DNA from 2 places in the Noviherbaspirillum saxi genome. Region 1 is predicted to be linked to the other one. Evidence: predicted binding sites of a transcription regulator. Region 1 holds the regulator's gene; the other holds the start of a gene.

Region 1 (4,189 bases):
ACTGGAAGGAAAGAAGCCAACCGATGAAGTCGAAGGCGAGTTCATTTCCTACGACAGCCGCGCCGAGTTCTTCACGGTCAACAATACACCATCGGGCGAAACCAAGCCTGGCGGCGGGCGTATCAAGGCGATCATACAGCCGCGCAATGACGCAAAGGACAAGTAGCATGGCAAGCACATTGGTCGTTCGCGGCTTGCAAAAGAGTTACGGCACTCGACAGGTTGTGCACGACGTGTCGCTGCAGGTGGAAAGTGGTGAAGTGGTCGGATTGCTGGGCCCGAACGGGGCCGGCAAGACCACGTCGTTTTACATGATCGTCGGCTTGGTGCCATCGGATTCCGGCGAGATCGACCTCGACGGCGTCGCGATATCGCGCATGCCGATTCATCGTCGTGCGACACTTGGATTGTCTTACCTGCCGCAGGAAGCGTCAGTATTTCGCAAGCTGACGGTGGAAGACAATATCCGCGCAGTACTGGAATTACAGCGGGTCAATGACAAGCCGCTGCCTAAAGCGGAAATCGACAAGCGCCTCGGAAGATTGCTGGCCGAGCTGCAGATCGAACGGCTGCGCGAAAACCAGGCGCTGTCGCTATCCGGCGGCGAACGGCGCCGGGTCGAGATCGCGCGTGCATTGGCGACCAATCCGCGCTTCGTGCTGCTGGATGAACCATTTGCCGGCGTCGACCCGATCGCGGTGATTGAAATCCAGCGCATCGTGCGCTTTCTCAAGGAGCGCGGTATCGGTGTGCTGATCACCGACCATAACGTGCGCGAAACGCTGGGCATTTGCGATCGCGCCTATATCATTAACCAGGGGTCGGTATTGGCAAGCGGCCGACCTGACGACATTATTGCCAATGAATCCGTGCGCCGGGTCTATCTCGGCGAGCACTTCCGGATGTAAGGAAGAAGCAGACAGGCATGAAACAGACACTCCAACTTCGCGTATCGCAACATCTCGCGCTGACCCCGCAACTGCAACAGTCTATCCGTCTGCTGCAGTTGTCGACGCTCGAGCTGCATCAGGAGCTGGAACAGATCCTTTCCGACAATCCCATGCTGGAACGCGTCGACGATCCGCTCGATCATTCAGTGCGATTGCTGGCAGATGGTGCGATCAACACGCCGCCGGCCAGCAACACTTCTGAAGCGCCGGTCCAGGAATCGTCTTCGACCACGCGCGAAGAAGGAGAAGGTAATTTTGAGGGCGGCGAAGGCGGCGAGAATGCGACAGCCTCCGACAACGACTGGAGTTTCGACGATGTCGCCCGCACCTCAAAAGCGCCGGAAGACGACGATGCGCGTCCTCAGCTCGAAGCGCATGAAACCACGCTGCGCGAACACCTGCTCGAGCAGATGCGGCTGACGGTGCGCGAACCACGCGATCGCGCACTGGTGGAATTGATCATCGATGCGCTCAATGACAACGGCTATCTGGATGAACCGCTGGAAGAAATTCATGCGCGTCTTCCGGAAGAGCTCGACATCGACATCGACGACCTCAATGTCGCGCTAAAACTATTGCAAAGTTTCGAGCCGGCCGGTGTCGGCGCGCGCAATGCGTCCGAGTGCCTGTCGATTCAAATCCGCCGCTTTCCGAAAGTACCGATGGTGACGCGGCGGCGTGCGCTCGATATCGTGGAAAAGCATCTGTCGTTGTTCGCCCAGCGCGATTTCAATAAGCTGAAAAAAGCGCTCGATTGCGACGATGAAGATCTGCGCGAAGCACAATACGTAATCAAGCAATGCAATCCGCACCCAGGTGCGCTATATGCGTCCGATGCATCAGATTATGTTGTGCCGGACGTGATTGTGAAAAAAACCAAGAACGGCTGGCAAGTCATGCTCAATCACGATGTCATGCCCCGACTGCGCGTCAATGCGCTCTATGCGAATATCCTCAAGCAGAGCAAAGGTGAGGGATCACTCTCTTCACAATTGCAGGAAGCGAAATGGCTGATCAAGAACATGCGTCAGCGTTTCGATACCATCCTGCGTGTTGCACAGGCAATTGTCGATCGGCAGAGGAATTTTTTCTCGCACGGGGCAGTTGCAATGCGCCCCCTTGTCTTGCGTGAAATTGCTGATACACTTGGTTTACACGAGAGCACTATCTCTCGGGTAACAACTCAAAAATACATGCTCACTCCCCATGGCATGTTCGAGTTGAAGTATTTCTTCGGTAGCCACGTCGCCACGGAAGCAGGGGGAGAAGCTTCATCGACGGCGATACGGGCCCTGATCAAACAATTGATAGGAGCAGAAGACCCCAAGAATCCTTTTTCAGATAGCAAAATAGCGGATATGTTGGGGGAACAGGGCATGGTCGTGGCACGACGTACTGTCGCAAAATACCGTGAAGCCCTGAAAATTCCTCCAGTCAATCTGCGCAAATCCTTGTAGTCTTTGTTGTAGTGATGTTGCTGTGTTCCAGCGTAGCCGGTCTACGCATTCCGGGGCACGTTTGCGAACCTCCAGCGACGCCATCCATAGGAGCGCTGTATGAATCTCATAATCAGTGGACATCATCTCGATTTGACACCTGCCATTCGCGAATACGTGCAAAACAAGCTGGACAGGATTATTCGCCATTTCGATCATGTCATTGATATTGCAGTCATCCTCGGGGTTGAAAAGCCCTCTGAAAAAGATAAGCGGCAAAGAGCCGAAGTCAATCTGCGCTTGAGGGGGAATGTCATACATGTGGAAAGCTTTGCCAAAGACCTGTACGCGGCGATCGATACGCTGATCGACAAGCTGGACCGCCAGGTAATCAAGTACAAGACCAAGATGCAGGATCATCAGTGCGAAGCGCACAAACGCATGCCGGAAGCACCGACAGCCGCGTAAATCGTGATCCACGCCGGGCAAACCGGCATCGCAATGAAGGGCGCCATGGGCGCCCTTTTTTGTTGGCGGTATCTTGAATGTCGGCGCCGCGACCGACGCCGCAATCGCATAGCCGATAGAATATGGCGTTTCGAATCCATACTCGCCTCTCCATGACCGAATTCGTCCGCACCGCGATCCATCACCATCTTGGCGTCATCACACTGGACCGTCCGAAGGCGCTCAACTCGCTATCGCTGGCCATGGTGCGCTCCATCACGCAGGCCCTGCTTGCATGGCGCAACGATCCGGCGATACGTGCCGTGCTCATTCACAGCAGCAGCGAAAGGGCATTCTGTGCCGGCGGCGACATCCGCTTCTTCCACGATGCAGGCAGCGCCACGCCACGCGGGGACAGCGCCTTGCTGGAAGACTTTTTTACCGAAGAATATGCGCTGAACCACCTGATCCATTTCTATCCGAAACCGTACATTGCGATCATGGATGGCATCGTCATGGGCGGCGGTATGGGGGTGGCACAGGGCGGTGAATCGAACCGGCTGCGCATCGTTACCGAGCGTACCAAGATGGCGATGCCGGAAGTGAATATCGGACTGTTTCCCGATGTCGGCGGCAGCTACTTCCTTTCGCGCGCACCCGGGCAGCTGGGTACCTATCTCGGCGTGACCGGCGAAGTGATCGGCGCGGCAGATGCGCTGTATGCGGGGCTGGCCGATGTATTTGTTCCTGCGTCGGAGCTGGCCACGCTGCTGGGCTTGCTGGCGACAGCGACCGATGTACGCGCTGCCGCGGCCGAGTTCGCTGCACCGTTCAAGACCCAGATCGATCCGGCTGCCAGCAAGCTTGCGGCACAACATGCATCGATCGACCGCCATTTCGCACATGACAGCGTAAGCACCATTACCGCCTCGCTCGCGGACGATGGCGACGCGTTTGCACAGAATACGCTTGCAGTCATGCAGAAGCGCTCTCCTCTGATGATGTGCGTGACCTTGTCGCAGCTGCGGCAGGGAGCGGCGATGAGCGTGGCCGATTGCCTGCGGATGGAACGCACGATGGTGCGCCGCAGCTTTGAAAGCGGGGAGGTGCTGGAAGGCATCCGCTCGGTGGTCATCGACAAGGACAATACGCCGAACTGGAATCCACCGTCGCTGGAAGCGGTTGATGATGCAATGATTGCACGATTTTTCGAACCGGCGTGGCCAGCATATGCGCATCCGCTACGCGACCTTGCCTGATAGAGATCCGATCTACGCTGAGCAGTGTATGCAGCGTCTGCGAGGCATTCAGATTTCGCCGACGGTGAACAAGCGGCGGTGCTCGCGCATCGCATAG
Region 2 (4,189 bases), 2.3 Mb from region 1:
TCTTCGCGCGCGAACTATCCGGCTTTACCATCCTGGGCTGGCCATTTTCCTTTTATATGGCAGGCCAGGGCTTGACGGTGTTGTACCTAGTGATTGTCGCCGTTTATATGCAACACATGAGCCGCCTCGACCGGCTGCTTGACGATGAGCCTGCCGATGCCGAATAAATCGTTTTCACGCCGCCTCTCTATCTATTACAGCTGGTACACGCTCGGCTTCATCGTATTCCTGATCGCCTTGGCCATCCTCGAGAAAGAAGGGTTTCCGCGTGCGTGGATAGGCTACATGTTCATGTTCTCGACCATCGTGCTGTATGCCGGGATCGGGGTGATCAGCCGCACCTCGGATGTTTCCGAATACTATGTGGCGGGAAGACGCGTGCCGCCATTATTCAATGGCATGGCAACCGCCGCAGACTGGATGTCGGCAGCCAGCTTCATCAGTCTGGCGGGCGGCCTGTACGTCATGGGTTTCGACGGGCTGGCGTACATCCTGGGCTGGACCGGCGGCTATTGTCTGGTGGCGCTGTTGATTGCCCCCTTCCTCAACAAGTTCGGGCAATACACCATTCCGGACTTTCTCGCGGCGCGTTACACCGGGCGCTATAGCGGCAATATCGTGCGCGTGCTTGCAGTCATTGCAACCGTGGTAGTGTCGTTTACCTATGTGGTTGCGCAAATCTATGGTGTCGGCCTGATTACTTCGCGCTTTACCGGGGTCGATTTTTCGGTGGGCATCTTCCTCGGCCTGGCGAGTATCCTGGTGTGCTCCTTTCTGGGTGGCATGCGGGCGATCACATGGACCCAGGTCGCGCAGTACATCATCATCATCATTGCCTACATGATTCCGGTGATGTGGCTGTCGGTCAAGCATACCAACGTCCCGATTCCGCAGTTGGCCTATGGCTCCGCGCTTTCCAAGCTCAGCGAACGCGAAAAGGAACTCAACAGCGACCCGATGGAACAGCAGGTGCGCGATATCTTCCGTCAACGCGCGGCCGAATATGACAATCGCCTGAAGAACCTGCCCAAATCATGGGAAGACGGCCTGGTCGACATGCAGCACCATGTCGAGGATCTCAAGCGCAGCAATGCGTCGCTGATCGAAATAAAGGCCGCCGGCAGAACGCTGGCGGCGTATCCCCGTGATGTGGCCGAGGCCGAACGCAAATGGCGCGAAGCAAAGGCCTACAACTTGGCGCGCTCGGAACCAGTGGTCGCCCATGAAACGCCCTTTCCCGGAAAGACCCAGAAAGCATCCGATACCAAGCGCAACAACTTCCTGGCGCTGGTCCTGTGCCTGATGATGGGAACGGCCGCCCTGCCCCATATTCTGGTGCGTTTCTATACGACGCCCACGGTGCGGCAGGCACGAAAATCGGTATTCTGGACGCTGTTCTTCATCATGCTGCTGTACATCACGGTGCCGGCGCTGGCGGTGCTGGTGAAATACGATATCTACACTTCGCTGGTTGGCACTCCCTTCTCCAAACTGCCGTCCTGGGTGTCCTACTGGGCGAGCGTGGACAAGATCAATCCGCTTGTCACCATCACCGACATGAACCGTGACGGCATCGTGCAATTGGCCGAGATCGTGATGGATGGCGATATCGTGGTGCTGGCGACGCCCGAGATCGCCGGCCTGCCTTACGTGATTTCAGGACTGGTGGCGGCCGGCGGGCTGGCAGCCGCGTTGTCGACTGCCGACGGACTGCTTCTGACCATTTCGAATGCTCTGTCGCACGACATTTATTACAAGACGGTGGATCCGACGGCATCCACCCAGAAGCGTGTGACGATCTCGAAACTGCTGTTGCTGGTCGTGGCGCTGATCGCCGCCTATGCAGCTTCGCTGAAGCCCGGCGATATCCTGTCCATGGTGGGCGCTGCCTTCTCGCTTGCTTCATCCACCTTGTTCCCCGCCCTGGTTTTGGGCGTTTTCTGGAAACGGGCGAACCAGCAGGGTGCAATCGCCGGCATGCTGGTCGGGTTTGCCGTATGCGTGTATTACATGATCCGCACCTATCCGGCACTCGGCGGCTCATCCTTGAATCAGTGGTTCGGGATCGCCCCGATCTCCGCCGGCGTGTTCGGCGTGCCTGCCGGCTTCCTGGCTATCGCGCTGGCCAGCCTGTGCACCGCCGCACCGGACCGGCGCACCGAAGCCTTGGTCGACCATATCCGCTTGCCATAACAAGGTCGGTCACGCACGGAAAAGCAGCGGAAACTTCCTTACTGGCACGTTTCTGGCATTAACCATGATCAAACTCAGCGCGGACGGCAACGTCTGCGCTAAGCTGATTGCATAACCATCCAAGCAAAGCCATGCCGAACTTTTTCGACGAGATGTATGCGGACGAAGCTTCTGTCCGAACCCACTACCGGCGCTTCCAGGACTGGCTGTCGACGCAGCCGCCGGAGGTCATAGACCGCAAGCGTACCGAAGCCGACTTCATATTCCGCCGGGTGGGCATCACGTTTGCGGTCTATGGAAACGACGCCGGCACCGAGCGGCTGATCCCTTTCGACATCATCCCGCGCATCATTCCGGCCAAGGAATGGGCACAGCTGGAAGCCGGCCTGGTGCAACGCGTCAAGGCGTTGAATATGTTTATTCACGATATCTATCATGATCAGAATATCGTGAAGGCGGGGGTGGTACCGGCCGAGCAGATTTTCCGCAATGCCCAATACCGCCCCGAGATGCAGGGTATTTCGGTGGTGTCCGACATCTATGCGCACATTGCCGGCGTCGATATCGTGCGTGCTGGCGAAGGCGAGTTCTACGTGCTGGAAGATAACCTGCGCGTGCCGTCCGGCGTGTCGTACATGCTGGAAGACCGCAAGATGATGATGCGCCTCTTCCCCGAACTGTTCGCGCATTACAAGATCGCGCCGGTCGCGCACTATCCGGACATGCTGCTGGATAACCTGCGTTCGGTCGCGCCGGTCGGCGTGTCAGATCCAACCGTCGTGGTCATGACGCCAGGCATGTACAACTCGGCCTATTTCGAGCATGCCTTCCTGGCGCAGCAAATGGGCGTTGAACTGGTGGAAGGCAAGGACTTGTTCGTCGACGATAATGCAGTCTACATGCGCACCACGCGCGGTCCGAAGCGCATCGATGTGATCTATCGGCGCATCGATGACGACTTCCTCGATCCGCTTGCCTTCCGCCCCGATTCATCGCTGGGCGTGCCGGGACTGCTGTCGGTATATCGCGCCGGACGGGTCACGCTGGCCAATGCGATTGGTACCGGCGTGGCCGATGACAAGTCGATCTATCCCTACGTGCCGAACATGATCAAGTTCTATCTGTCGGAAGATCCCATCCTGAACAATGTGCCGACCTACCAGTGTCGCAAGCAGGAAGACCTGCAGTACACGCTGGACAATCTGCCGGAACTGGTCGTCAAGGAAGTCCATGGCGCAGGCGGCTACGGCATGCTGGTCGGACCGGCATCGACCAAGGCGGAAATCGAAGCGTTCCGGCAGCGCCTGCTTGCCAAGCCGGACGGTTACATCGCACAGCCGACGCTGGCCTTGTCGGCCTGCCCTACCTATGTCGATGCCGGCATCGCGCCGCGCCATATCGACCTGCGCCCTTTCGTGCTATCAGGAAAAACCGTATCCATGGTCAAGGGAGGCCTGACCCGCGTGGCCTTGAACGAAGGCTCGCTGGTGGTCAATTCGTCACAAGGCGGCGGCACCAAGGACACCTGGGTTTTGGAGAGATGACATGCTGAGTCGCACCGCAGACCATTTATTCTGGATGGCCCGCTATACCGAACGTGCGGAAAACACCGCACGCATGCTGGACGTGAATGTGCAGACCGCGCTGCTGCCGCAATCGGCCGAAGCGGCTGAACAGGGCTGGCGCGCCATGCTCGGCATTTCTGAATTGCTGAGTGAATTCGACCACAAATACGGATTGCTCACGCCAAAGGACGTGCTCGACTTCATGGTGCGCGATCCGGACAATCCTTCATCCATCGTTTCATGCCTGACCCAGGCCCGGGAAAATGCGCGCGCGGTGCGCGGCACGCTGACCACCGAAGTCTGGGAAACCCAGAACGCCACTTATCTCGACCTGCAGAGCAAACTGCGCAACGGCTGGCTGGAAAACGACCCGAGCCAGTTCTTTGAATGGGTGAAATATCGCTCGCACCTGTCGCGCGGCGTGACGATAG

What was found. The regulator sigma-54, encoded in region 1, starts transcription at its own class of promoters, with help from an activator protein. The targets are predictions, from matches to a motif close to TGGCANGNAANCTGCTTT.
Region 2: D3871_RS04555 (circularly permuted type 2 ATP-grasp protein) is a predicted target of sigma-54. The motif match lies at 2,236-2,253, and genes of this name have one in related genera.

Annotation. Positions count from the first base shown of each region.
Region 1 covers NZ_QYUO01000001.1:3,190,193-3,194,381, forward strand. The annotation lists gene lptA (lipopolysaccharide transport periplasmic protein LptA) at 1-166, shown strand, start outside; gene lptB (LPS export ABC transporter ATP-binding protein) at 168-908, shown strand; gene D3871_RS15085 (RNA polymerase factor sigma-54) at 926-2,407, shown strand; gene hpf (ribosome hibernation-promoting factor, HPF/YfiA family) at 2,507-2,854, shown strand; gene D3871_RS15095 (enoyl-CoA hydratase/isomerase family protein) at 3,007-4,092, shown strand; gene D3871_RS15100 (deoxyguanosinetriphosphate triphosphohydrolase) at 4,141-4,189, opposite strand, start outside.
Region 2 covers NZ_QYUO01000001.1:940,034-944,222, reverse strand. The annotation lists gene D3871_RS04565 (DUF4212 domain-containing protein) at 1-167, shown strand, start outside; gene D3871_RS04560 (sodium:solute symporter family protein) at 157-2,193, shown strand; gene D3871_RS04555 (circularly permuted type 2 ATP-grasp protein) at 2,325-3,737, shown strand; gene D3871_RS04550 (alpha-E domain-containing protein) at 3,739-4,189, shown strand, end outside.